DNA from 4 places in the Kosakonia sp. YIM B13571 genome. Region 1 is predicted to be linked to each of the others. Evidence: predicted binding sites of a transcription regulator. Region 1 holds the regulator's gene; each other region holds the start of a gene.
The links. Region 1 encodes LexA, which represses DNA repair genes until DNA is damaged. Its sites were predicted from a motif close to TNCTGTATGTACATACAGNA; they were not measured.
Positions count from the first base shown of each region.

Region 2: uvrB (excinuclease ABC subunit UvrB) is a predicted target of LexA. The motif match lies at 1,047-1,066, and genes of this name have one in related genera.
Region 3: rmuC (DNA recombination protein RmuC) is a predicted target of LexA. The motif match lies at 1,693-1,712, and genes of this name have one in related genera.
Region 4: ACFX4O_RS10470 (YebG family protein) is a predicted target of LexA. The motif match lies at 1,402-1,421, and genes of this name have one in related genera.

Region 1 covers NZ_JBHZPL010000009.1:19,824-22,956, forward strand. Annotated here, with positions in the region: gene plsB (glycerol-3-phosphate 1-O-acyltransferase PlsB) at 1-612, opposite strand, end outside; gene ACFX4O_RS18345 (diacylglycerol kinase) at 743-1,111, shown strand; gene lexA (transcriptional repressor LexA) at 1,220-1,837, shown strand; gene dinF (MATE family efflux transporter DinF) at 1,919-3,133, shown strand, end outside.
Region 2 covers NZ_JBHZPL010000001.1:441,967-445,099, reverse strand. Annotated here, with positions in the region: gene ACFX4O_RS02100 (ABC transporter ATP-binding protein) at 1-390, opposite strand, end outside; gene ACFX4O_RS02095 (hypothetical protein) at 353-730, opposite strand; gene uvrB (excinuclease ABC subunit UvrB) at 1,143-3,133, shown strand, end outside.
Region 3 covers NZ_JBHZPL010000015.1:16,471-19,603, forward strand. Annotated here, with positions in the region: gene ubiE (bifunctional demethylmenaquinone methyltransferase/2-methoxy-6-polyprenyl-1,4-benzoquinol methylase UbiE) at 1-130, opposite strand, end outside; gene rmuC (DNA recombination protein RmuC) at 197-1,654, opposite strand; gene udp (uridine phosphorylase) at 1,790-2,551, opposite strand; gene ACFX4O_RS22405 (dienelactone hydrolase family protein) at 2,811-3,133, shown strand, end outside.
Region 4 covers NZ_JBHZPL010000003.1:424,991-428,123, forward strand. Annotated here, with positions in the region: gene purT (formate-dependent phosphoribosylglycinamide formyltransferase) at 127-1,305, opposite strand; gene ACFX4O_RS10470 (YebG family protein) at 1,437-1,775, shown strand; gene yebF (protein YebF) at 1,834-2,184, shown strand; gene ACFX4O_RS10480 (tellurite resistance TerB family protein) at 2,279-2,938, shown strand; gene ptrB (oligopeptidase B) at 3,017-3,133, shown strand, end outside.

The DNA of each region.
Region 1 (3,133 bases):
GGCCAGACGCTGGCGGGCAAAGTGCATACGCGCCACGCGCGCCAATTTCTGCGCGATAATTTTATCGGTACCGTGTTCGGTCGCCATACGACGCAGCGAAACCGGCGGTGAAAAACGCACAAAGCTGTCGCGGCCAAGCCAGGAAACAGCAAAGAATTTCTGGATGCCGTTCAGCATACGCAGCGGCGGGTTAATTTCGCCTTTTTCACGCCCCGGTGAACGACCAAACATCACCGATACCGGCACCATTTGCACATCCAAATCAGGATGGCTGCGGTGTAAATCCAGGTAGTCGTGGAACAGCTTGATCGACTCTTCTTTTGGCGCGTAATAAGTGAACACGCGCGGGCCGCCGTGGATAAACACGAAACGCGGCAGCAAAGCGCCGTCGATTTCCAGCGGTTCCATGGGATCGGGCAGCTCATGTGCCAGACACTGCGCGCGTAGAGTCAGTAAATCTGCCTTTGAGTTATAAGGCAGCACGTACATGATGGGACGTGACGTATCGAGACCCAGCTCCTGTGCAGGTTCTGCGGGGATCGATTTACTTTTTACCAGTACGCTTAATGGTAAATTCAGTAACTTGTAGTAAATTCGTGGCCAGCCGGACATAAAGGATGTAAAGCCTCTGGTTAATAGTGCCATTGCGCCGCAAGAATATCAGAAAGCACACATAATTTCTGTTGTACCGCTGCGCGCTTGCTGAGACATTGACGCCAATTTAATAAAAAGGTTCTTTTAAATGGCTAATAATACCACCGGTTTCACCCGGATCATTAAAGCCGCTGGATATTCCTGGAAAGGCGTTCGCGCCGCCTGGATCAATGAAGCGGCATTTCGTCAGGAAGCCGTTGCGGTTACCCTGGCAATTATAATCGCTTGCTGGCTCGATATTGACACAATGACGCGCGTACTGCTGATTGGTTCTGTGACGCTGGTGATGATTGTCGAAATTCTGAACAGCGCCATCGAGGCCGTGGTCGATCGTATTGGCTCTGAATTCCATGAACTTTCCGGGCGAGCAAAGGATATGGGCTCAGCGGCGGTGCTGATGTCTATCCTGTTGGCGATGTTTACCTGGATCGCATTACTCTGGTCGCATTTTCGATAACGCTTCCAGAATTCAATAACGTTCTGGTTTTTTGCTTAAATTTGGTTCCAAAATCGCCTTTAGCTGTATATACTCACAGCATAACTGTATATACACCCAGGGGGCGGGATGAAAGCATTAACGGCCAGGCAGCAAGAGGTGTTCGATCTTATTCGCGATCGCATCACTCAAACCGGTATGCCACCAACGCGTGCGGAAATCGCACAGCAATTGGGGTTCCGTTCCCCAAATGCGGCGGAAGAACACCTCAAAGCGCTGGCGCGCAAAGGGGTTATCGAAATCGTATCTGGCGCATCGCGTGGTCTTCGCCTGCTGCTTGAAGAAGAAGAGGACGATATCGGCTTACCGCTGATTGGTCGCGTCGCGGCGGGTGAGCCTCTGCTGGCGCAGCAGCATATCGAAGGCCATTACCAGGTCGATCCGAGCCTCTTTAAACCCCATGCGGATTTCCTGCTGCGCGTGAGCGGCATGTCGATGCGTGACATTGGCATTATGGACGGCGATCTGCTGGCGGTGCACAAAACGCAAGATGTGCGTAACGGCCAGGTCGTTGTTGCGCGTATTGAAGACGAAGTCACGGTCAAACGTTTGAAAAAGCAGGGCAACACCGTTGAACTGCTGCCGGAAAACAGTGAGTTTTCCCCGATCGTCGTCGATCTGCGCGATCAAAACTTTACCATCGAAGGGCTTGCGGTCGGTGTCATTCGTAATGGCGCGTGGTTGTAACGCACATTCGCTCTGCTGCGGAGCTGATTCAGGTTCCGCAGCGATCTCCTCTTTTCCCTCAATAACATTCACATTCATACCATGCCACTGCTAACCACATCCGACAAAGCGCTCTGGCGGCTTGCACTGCCGATGATCTTCTCGAATATCACTGTCCCGTTGCTGGGGCTAGTGGATACGGCGGTAGTGGGGCATCTGGACAGCCCGGTTTACCTGGGCGGTGTGGCGATTGGCGCAACGGCAACCAGTTTCCTCTTTATGTTGCTGCTCTTTTTGCGCATGAGCACCACCGGGCTAACAGCTCAGGCGTTCGGCGCGAAGAATGCGCCCGCGCTGGCGCGTGCGTTAGTCCAGCCTTTGCTGCTGGCGCTGGGCGCTGGTGTACTGATTGCTGTGTTGCGCACGCCGATTATCGGCGTGGCGCTGCATATCACCGGCGGTAGCGAGGCGGTGCTGGAACAGGCGCAGCGGTTCCTGGATATTCGCTGGTTGAGCGCACCCGCTTCGCTGGGCAACCTGGTATTGCTCGGTTGGTTGCTCGGCGTGCAGTATGCGCGCGCACCGGTGATCTTGCTGGTGGTGGGGAACCTGCTCAACATCGTGCTCGATCTGTGGTTGGTCATGGGGCTGCATATGAATGTGCAAGGTGCAGCGCTTGCCACGGTGATAGCGGAATACGTCACTTTCGTCATTGGCTTGTGGATGGTGCGACACGTACTGGTGATGCGCGGTATTCCATTGCTGACGTTGAAAAATGCATGGCGCGGCGGCGTACGGCGTTTGCTGGCGCTGAACCGCGATATCATGTTGCGTTCGTTGCTGCTGCAACTCTGCTTTGGTTCGATAACGGTGTTTGGTGCCCGCCTCGGTGATGAGACGGTGGCAGCAAACGCGGTGCTGATGATGTTTTTAACCTTTACCGCTTATGCGCTGGATGGTTTCGCGTATGCGGTTGAAGCCCACTCCGGGCAGGCTTACGGCGCCAGAGACGGCCGTCAATTGATGCATATCTGGCGGGCTGCTTGCCGGCAGGCCGGTCTGGTGGCGCTGTTCTTTGCCGTTGTGTATGCGCTGGCGGGTCAGCAAATTATCGCGTTGTTAACGTCGCTACCCGCCCTGCAACAGCTTGCCGGGCATTATCTAATTTGGCAGGTTATGTTACCGCTAGTGGGGGTGTGGTGTTATCTGCTGGACGGTATGTTTGTCGGTGCGACGCGCGCGGCCGAAATGCGTAACAGTATGGCAGTGGCGGCGGCGGGGTTTGCCGTTACGCTACTCACCGTGCCTGTTTTGGGT
Region 2 (3,133 bases), on a different contig from region 1:
CAGCTCATACAGTTCCGGGAACAAATCGTAAATATCCCGGCGCACTGCGCTGCCCGGTTCACTTCCGGCGCGCATGGCGACATGCAGATTTTCCTCAATGGTGAGTTGCGAAAAAATCCGCCTGTCCTGCGGCACATAGCTGATGCCGATGGCGCTGCGATGTTCGGCTTGCAAAGAGAGCAGGTCGCGCGGCGGAGCGCCCGCGTCCTGCCAAATCATGCTACCGCTTTCAATCGGCAAATAGCCGGTGATGCAATTCACCAGTGTCGTTTTGCCCATGCCTGGCAACCCAATAACTGATGTGCAGACCCCGGGGGATAAATCGAGGTCGACATTCCACAATGTATGCTGATTACCGTAATACTGATTTACTGCGCGTAAGCTCAACATTGTCCGCTCCTTGTTTCGGATCTGATGACCAAGATGATTCTGCAAAAGGCTTGCCAGAACATAAAAAAGGCTTTTTTTTCGGATGCCGCTGAGAAAAGTGGCTTTTAAAACGCGAGGAGGGAAGAAGCCAGGTAAAAATTCTGCACTTTGCCAGTGCTTGCAGTGTTGAGTTGTGGTGCAGTAATGGCCGGATCTGTGAGAACGATCTCATGCGGATCCTGCGTTTCGTTTGCTGATAATTATCAAAAAGAAATGATAAAAAATTTTTAGCGGCACCTGCCTGGGACAAAATGGGATTTGGCGGGAAGGCGAGGTGTCCGGCCTGGCGGCAGTTATCCACTATTCCTGTGGATAACCTTGTGTATTAGAGTTAGAAAACATGCGGCAAGCGAGAAAGGACGCGGGTTGCGCCTGAATTGGTGTTAAACACGTCTTTTTGAAATTATATCTAATAATCAAAAGGTTATATAAAAGCAATGCCTGTAAGAAAAGTGTCACTCGCTGCCACAAAACTTTCAAAGGCTCGCTTGACAAATGTTAAAAGAGGAAAAATTTTGGGGATAACCTGAAAGGGTTGGTGTTTTATCTTGTCCGCGCTGAAATTTGAGGGGAGAAGCGACGCCCTAACGGGGAGTAGAACAGATTGCCTATTTCGCTACTGTTTTTTCATCCAGTGTTATTTATTGGCAAAAGTGAACAGGGTGAGTAAAATGTGTTACCTGCCCGCTCATTCCTTCATCAGGTAGCCGTTCATGAGTAAACCGTTCAAACTGAATTCCGCTTTTCGTCCTTCCGGCGATCAGCCTGAAGCTATCCGCCGCCTCAAGGAAGGTCTGGAAGACGGCCTTGCGCACCAGACGCTGCTCGGGGTGACGGGTTCAGGGAAGACATTCACCGTTGCTAATGTGATTGCCGATCTCCAGCGCCCAACAATGGTGCTGGCACCGAATAAAACGCTGGCTGCGCAGCTGTATGGTGAAATGAAAGAGTTCTTCCCGGATAACGCGGTGGAGTATTTCGTCTCTTACTACGATTACTACCAGCCGGAAGCGTATGTCCCAAGTTCCGACACCTTTATCGAAAAAGATGCCTCGGTGAATGAACATATCGAGCAGATGCGTCTGTCAGCAACGAAGGCGTTACTGGAGCGTCGCGATGTGATTGTGGTGGCATCCGTCTCTGCCATCTACGGTCTGGGCGATCCGGACCTCTACCTGAAAATGATGCTGCACCTGACTAAGGGCATGATCATCGATCAGCGCGCGATCCTGCGCCGCCTGACGGAGCTGCAATATACCCGCAACGATCAGGCGTTCCAGCGCGGCACTTTCCGCGTGCGTGGCGAAGTTATCGATGTGTTCCCGGCGGAATCTGACGATCTGGCGCTGCGTATCGAATTATTCGATGAAGAAGTTGAACGGCTGTCGCTATTCGATCCGCTGACCGGTCATATTGAATCGGGCATCCAGCGTTTCACCATCTACCCGAAAACGCACTACGTGACGCCACGCGAGCGTATCGTGCAGGCGATGGAAGAGATCAAAGTTGAGCTGGCTGAACGCCGTAAGTCGCTGCTGGCCAATAATAAACTGCTGGAAGAGCAGCGGCTCAGCCAGCGTACTCAGTTCGACCTGGAGATGATGAACGAGCTGGGCTACTGCTCGGGGATTGAAAACTACTCGCGCTATCTTTCCGGTCGTGGGCCGGGCGAGCCGCCGCCGACGCTGTTCGACTACTTGCCTGCTGATGGTCTGCTGGTGATCGACGAATCACACGTTACCATTCCGCAGATTGGCGGGATGTATCGCGGCGACCGCGCGCGTAAAGAGACGCTGGTGGAATATGGTTTCCGCCTGCCGTCGGCGCTGGATAACCGGCCGTTAAAATTTGAAGAGTTTGAAGCGCTGGCACCGCAGTCGATTTATGTTTCGGCGACGCCAGGTAATTACGAGCTGGAGAAATCAGGCAGCGAAGTGATTGATCAAGTGGTGCGCCCGACTGGCCTGCTCGATCCGGTGATTGAAGTGCGCCCGGTGGCGACTCAGGTGGACGATCTGCTTTCTGAAATTCGCCTGCGCGCCGCGATTAATGAACGTGTTTTGGTCACGACGCTGACCAAACGCATGGCGGAAGATCTTACGGAATATCTGGAAGAGCATGGCGAGCGGGTACGTTATCTGCACTCGGATATCGACACCGTTGAACGTATGGAGATTATCCGCGATTTGCGCCTTGGCGAGTTCGACGTGCTGGTCGGCATCAACTTGCTACGTGAGGGGCTGGATATGCCGGAAGTGTCGCTGGTGGCGATTCTGGATGCCGACAAAGAGGGGTTCCTGCGTTCCGAGCGTTCGCTTATCCAGACCATTGGCCGCGCCGCACGTAACATTAACGGTAAAGCCATTCTTTATGGCGACAGGATCACGCCGTCAATGGCGAAAGCGATTGGCGAAACCGAGCGCCGTCGTGAAAAACAGCAGCAATATAACGAAGAGCACGGTATTACGCCGCAAGGTCTGAACAAGAAAGTGGTGGATATTCTTGCGCTTGGCGAAGGGCTGGCGAAGACGCGCGCGAAAGGGCGTGGCAAAGCGCGCACCCCTGCTCAGGTGGAAGCTGCTGAACTGGCGCTCACGCCGAAAGCGCTGCAGCAGAAAATCCACGAGCTGGAAGGCCAGATGATGCAACATGCGCAGAACCTGGAGTTTGAAGAGGCGGCGAAAGTGCGCGACCAGCTGCACCA
Region 3 (3,133 bases), on a different contig from region 1:
ACATCAGATCGTTCATCACGTCATATTTTGACGCGACTGAATGGAAGACATGCGCCACCATGTCGGCTTTGTTTTCTTTGGCGACGGTCTGAAAACCAAAGTGTGTTGTCTCTTTTGAATCTTCCGCCATCTTAGTGCCTGCTATTCAAGAATTTGTTTGTGAAGTGTATCAGATTGGAGGCGATTGCCCTACGATTCAACCACCCGAAGAAGCCTTCGATTCAGGCTCATCGCCCGCTGCCATGCTATCTAACGCGTTGTCTTCAAAGCAATCAAGGGAATCGTTTTGCCCGGAACGCAAACGGAACTCTTCGTCCTGTTCCTGTGCTTGCGCCGCCAATTCCGGATTAATCTCGCGTTTGATTTCGACGCCGAGCCCGCGAAACGCTTCCGCTTGGGCCAGCAAATTGCCGCGCCCGGAACTCAGTTTTTTCATCGCCTGACGGTAATTTTCCTGCGCTTTATCCAGACCCAGTCCAATGGACGACATGTCGTCAACGAACAGGCGCATTTTGTCATACAGGCGGCTCGCCCGCTCCGCGATCTGCTGCGCATTACGGCTTTGATGTTCATAACGCCACAGATTGGCGATGGTGCGTAGCGCCACCAGCAGTGTCGTCGGGCTGACCAGCATTATGTTATTTTTCAGCGCTTCGGTGATCAGTTCGGGCTGCCTGTCCAGTGCAATCAAAAAGGCGGGTTCCACCGGAATAAACATCAACACATAATCCAGACTACGCAGCCCCGGTAGTTGCTGATAATCCTTACGACCAAGCAGGCGAATATGATTACGTACAGAAGCGATATGCTCCTGTAAGGCGCTTTCACGAATAAAATCGTCATCGGCATTGAAGTAACGTTCGTAGGCCACCAGCGTCATTTTGGCGTCGATCACCACATCTTTGCCCTGCGGCAGACGCACGATCACATCCGGCTGCATCCGCGCACGGTGGTCATTTTCAATACTGACCTGGGTTTCGTATTCATAGCCTTCACGTAAACCAGAGGCTTCCAGCACACGGGTCAGCACCACTTCGCCCCAGTTACCCTGGGTTTTGTTATCGCCTTTCAGCGCACGCGTCAGGTTTATCGCTTCCTGCGCCATCTGGGCATTCAGCTGTTGCAGGTTGCGAATTTCATGTGCCAGCGTGTGGCGTTCACGTGCTTCCTGACCAAAGCTCTCCTGCACCTGACGGCGAAAACCATCAAGCTGCTCGCGCAGCGGCGTTAGCAGCCCGTTCAGACTTTGCCGGTTTTGCTCATCAACGCGGCGATTGCTTTGCTCAAAGATACGATTAGCAAGGTTTTCAAACTGTTCACTCAGCCGCTGCTCGCTGCTGTGCATCTGTCGCAGCTTCTCTTCGGCATGTAACTGGGTAGATTCCAGCCGGGTGGTGACTTCACGCAGATCCGCTTCCAGCGAACTATTGATATGTTGCAGGCTACGCAGCTCGTTATTGAGCAACTCGCACTCTTCACGCCAGTGTTCGTTTTGGGTTATCTGTTGCCGGGCTGCGCTCAGTTCGCTAAAGACATCTCGCTGCTCAGCGAGCAGTTCCGCCTGCTGCTGCGCCCCGCGCCAGCTTGCTGCCAGCCAGCCGACCAGTAAACCCGCCAGCGCAACGGCTGCCATGACGATGATTGAAGTGTCCACCACGTCCCCTTAGTGATAACCCATATAGCGGAGGATTGTGCTGTATAAACGTCCAGTTTGGAAGGGGTTTTCCTGCGAAGCAGTACGCAAAAAGAAAAGGCCGAACGCGTCGGCCTTTGCAAACGGGAAGGCGAATTACAGAAGACGACGCGCAGCTTCCACCACGATTTTCACCGCGTGGCTTTCGGTCTGCTTCATGGTTTCCGCATTCGGGATCTCTTGCTGGGTGCGGTTTACAATCACACCAGCAACCATGCCGGCACGCAGTCCCTGGCTTGCACACATGGTCAGCAGCGTGGCGGATTCCATTTCATAGTTCATCACGCCCATGGACTGCCACTCTTCCATGGAACCTTTAAAGCGGCTCACCACGCGACCAGAGAAGGTGTCGTAACGCTCCTGGCCTGGATAGAAGGTGTCAGAAGAGGCGGTAACGCCGATGTGTTTCGTCGCGCCAATCGCATCCGCTGCGGCAACCAGCGCGGTAGTGCACTCAAAATCCGCCACCGCCGGGTACTCCATCGGTGCAAAGTGCAGGCTCGCGCCGTCAAGGCGCACGGACGCAGTGGTGATCAGCACGTCGCCAACATTAATGTGCGGCTGAATCGCACCGGTGGTGCCCACGCGCAGGAAAGTGCGGATGCCAAGCTGCGCCAGTTCTTCTACGGCGATAGAGGTTGACGGGCCGCCGATGCCGGTGGAACAAACGATAACCGGTTTGCCATCCAGCTCTGCGCGCCAGCTGGTAAATTCGCGGTGGGAGGCCAGTTTGACCGGCTTATCCATCAGCGCGGCGATCTTTTCCACACGCTCCGGATCGCCAGGGACGATGGCCAGCGTAGCCCCTTGTAAATCGTTTTTGGTGAGGCCGAGATGAAAAACATCAGACTTGGACATAACAGACTCCTCTGTGGTCGGTTTTATCAGTAGAGGCAAAAAGATACTTTACAGAAGGCACGGACATAATTTCGTGACTGACATCACCATGAATGAAACTGATTGCATTTCATTTCCATAAATTAGTGACTTACATCACACTAACACGACGCATCCCACAACTCAGCAGCAAAGATAGTCTACGGCACGGTGATTTGCGCGCGCGGCAACTCTTCCCGACTATAGTTATTGAAGCGCTAAAAAAGGTATGGAGAATGCCATGACAACCAACAACACACCAGGCTTTGCACCTGCGGCTTCACCTCTTGCTTCAACTATTGTTCACACGCCGGAAGACGCCTTAATCGCGGGCGAAACGTCTATTCCAACGCAGGGCGAGAACATGCCCGCTTTTCACGCCCGACCGAAAAATGCCGAAGGCCCACTGCCGATTGTCATTGTGATACAAGAAATTTTCGGCGTGCATGAGCATATTCGCGATCTGTGCCGCCGGCTGGCACTGGAAGGCTATCTCGCCATCGCACCGGAGCTCTATTTTCGCCAGGGCGATCCCAATGATTTCGCCGACATTCAAACTCTGCT
Region 4 (3,133 bases), on a different contig from region 1:
CATCAAAAGATGTGATTCCGTTTATTGCCCCCGGATTTAGCTCTCAAGGGGGCGGCAAATGCTTCTTTGAGAGCTGTGTAGGCCTTCAGGAAACAATCAATGTCGCCTGTTGGGAGAGGCTGATTTTTATCCGCTGACTTTCACCGCCGCGGCAGCTGCAACTGCGTATTCCACCGCTTTTTCAACGTTATCTGCCACAGCCAGCGCGACGCCCATACGGCGAGAACCCTCAATTTCCGGCTTGCCAAACAGACGCAACTGCACACCCGCACCTACGGCGTTGTGCACGTTGTCAAAGGTGACATTCTGGCTGGTCAGGCGCGGCAGGATCACCGCAGAAGCGGACGGGCCATACTGGCGAATCGCACCAATTGGCATGCCGAGAAAAGCGCGGACATGCAGGGCAAACTCGGAAAGATCCTGCGAAATCAATGTCACCATACCGGTATCGTGCGGGCGTGGAGAGACTTCGCTGAAGATGACGTCATCGCCGCAAACAAAAAGCTCAACGCCAAACAGGCCGTATCCGCCAAGCGCCAGCACCACTTTACTGGCGATCGCTTGCGAGCGCTCCAGCGCCAGAGGCGACATCTGCTGCGGTTGCCAGGATTCGCGATAATCGCCATCTTCCTGGCGATGGCCGACCGGTGCGCAGAAATGAACGCCGTCAACGGCGCTGATGGTCAGCAGCGTGATTTCAAAATCAAAGTTGACCACGCCTTCAACAATCACCCGCCCGGCGCCTGCTCGGCCGCCTTGTTGGGCATATTCCCATGCTTTCGCTAATTGATCGGCGCTTTTAATAAAGCTCTGACCTTTACCGGAAGAACTCATTACCGGTTTTACGATACAGGGCAAACCTATCTCCGCGACGGCTTGCTGAAATGCGGCTTCACTGTCGGCAAAGCGATAGCTGGAAGTAGGCAACTGTAACTCTTCAGCCGCCAGACGGCGGATACCTTCACGATTCATCGTCAGTTTGGTGGCGCGCGCGCAGGGAACAACATGTTGACCCTGCGCTTCCAGCCCAATCAGCGTATCCGTGGCGATAGCTTCGATTTCCGGCACGATAAAGTGAGGTTTTTCCTGTACAACCAGCGCCTTTAACGCCTCGCCATCGAGCATATTGATGACGTGAGAGCGATGCGCGACGTGCATCGCGGGGGCATCGGGATAGCGATCAACAGCAATCACTTCAATACCCAGACGCTGGCATTCGATCGCAACTTCCTTGCCCAGTTCGCCAGAGCCTAATAACATCACGCGTGTTGCTGCAGGTCGCAGCGCAGTTCCTAAAAGAGTCATAGCATCGTACCGTGAGAAAAAATTTGCGCGCAGTATAAACGAAAACGTTTGCGTCTGTCTTTTATCACTTGCGGTGGTTTTTTCATCGCGCTACTATACTGTATAAATACACAGTTAAATGAGGCTGCATCATGGCGGTAGAAGTTAAATACGTTGTTATTCGTGAAGGTGAGGAAAAAATGTCTTTTGCCAGCAAAAAGGAAGCCGATGCTTACGATAAAATGCTCGACCTGGCCGAAGTTCTCGGCGATTGGCTTGCAACAGGGCCGGTAGATCTGGAAGACAATGCACGCGACCAGATGGCGCTGTGGCTTGCCGAGCAAAAAGAGGCGCTTAACGGCATCCTGAAGTCAGGCAAATTACCAGGCACTGAAGCTGAAGACGCGGCAGCACCGGCCGACTCTTCTGATTCGGATGCGGCTGAAGCTGTTGATATCAAAACTGCAGCGAAGCGCGTAAAAGTCGCCTGATCTTGCACTGCCAGCAATTTGTACCATGCTTTGAAGGGGTAAAAACCAGGAGATAAGCATGAAAATAGCAGGAGTTTTCACCGGTCTGCTTTTGCTGGCAGGCAGCATGACGGTGCATGCCGCCACGGATAAATCGGTTAAATTTCCCTCGTGCGAGGGGCTCAAGGCAGACGGCATTGCCGCGAGTGTTAAGCGGGATTATTTGCAGAACCGCATTGTCCGATGGGCTGATGATCAAAAGAGACTGGGGCAGGCCGATCCGGTCGCCTGGATCAATCCGAAAGAAATCACCGGCAAGGATGATAAATGGGTTGTGCCGTTAGCCGTAAGAGGGAAAAGCACGGACCTTCACTATCGCGTAGTCATCGATTGTAAAGGTGGAACCGCAGAGTATCAGCCGCAATCATAACATCGCATTTTCCCAATCTTTCCAGATATAGACACTTCCTGACATCCCCCTCGCTTACTCTGTGCTCACAACTGTCATGGTAAGCGAGGGTTCTATGAGCTGGTTAAATCAACTGCAGTCGTTGCTTGGTCAAAAAAACGATACACAAACGCCGTCTTCAGGTGGACAGGGGCTCAACAATTTGTTGGTGCCGGGCGCATTAGGTGGCCTGGCGGGGCTGCTGGTCGCCAGTAAATCATCGCGTAAACTGCTCGCGAAGTATGGCACCGGTGCTTTGCTGGTGGGCGGAGGAGCCGTTGCGGGTAGCGTGTTGTGGAATAAGTACAAGGATCGCATCCGGGATGCGCATCAAAGCGAGCCACAATTTGGCCAGCAAAATACGCCTCTGGATGTACGTACTGAGCGGCTGATCCTGGCGCTGGTGTTCGCCGCCAAAAGCGACGGACACATTGATGATAAAGAACGCGCGGCGATAGAACAGCAATTGCGTGACGCGGGCGTGGAAGCGCAAGGGCAGCAACTGGTGTCGAATGCTATAGACCAGCCGCTGGACCCCGCGCGTCTGGCGCAGGGAGTGCAAAACGAAGAAGAAGCGCTGGAAGTTTACTTCCTCAGCTGCGCCGTTATCGATATTGATCATTTTATGGAACGCAGCTATCTGAACGCGCTGGGCGAGGCGTTAAAAATTCCGCAAGATGTGCGAGAAGATATCGAGGCGGATCTCAAAAAGCAGAAATTAGCGCTTAGCTCATGATCTAAATTACGTTTCGCTTGCATCGCGCGTGGGTTTTGCCACCCTTATAGGTATGTAAAACCAAATAAGAATTGTGCTATGTCGCCGAAAGCAAAAAAAATCCCGCACGCCATGACGATGCATGGTGATACGCGTATCGACAACTATTACTGGCTGCGGGACGATACGCGCTCGCAGCAAGATGTTCTGGATTAT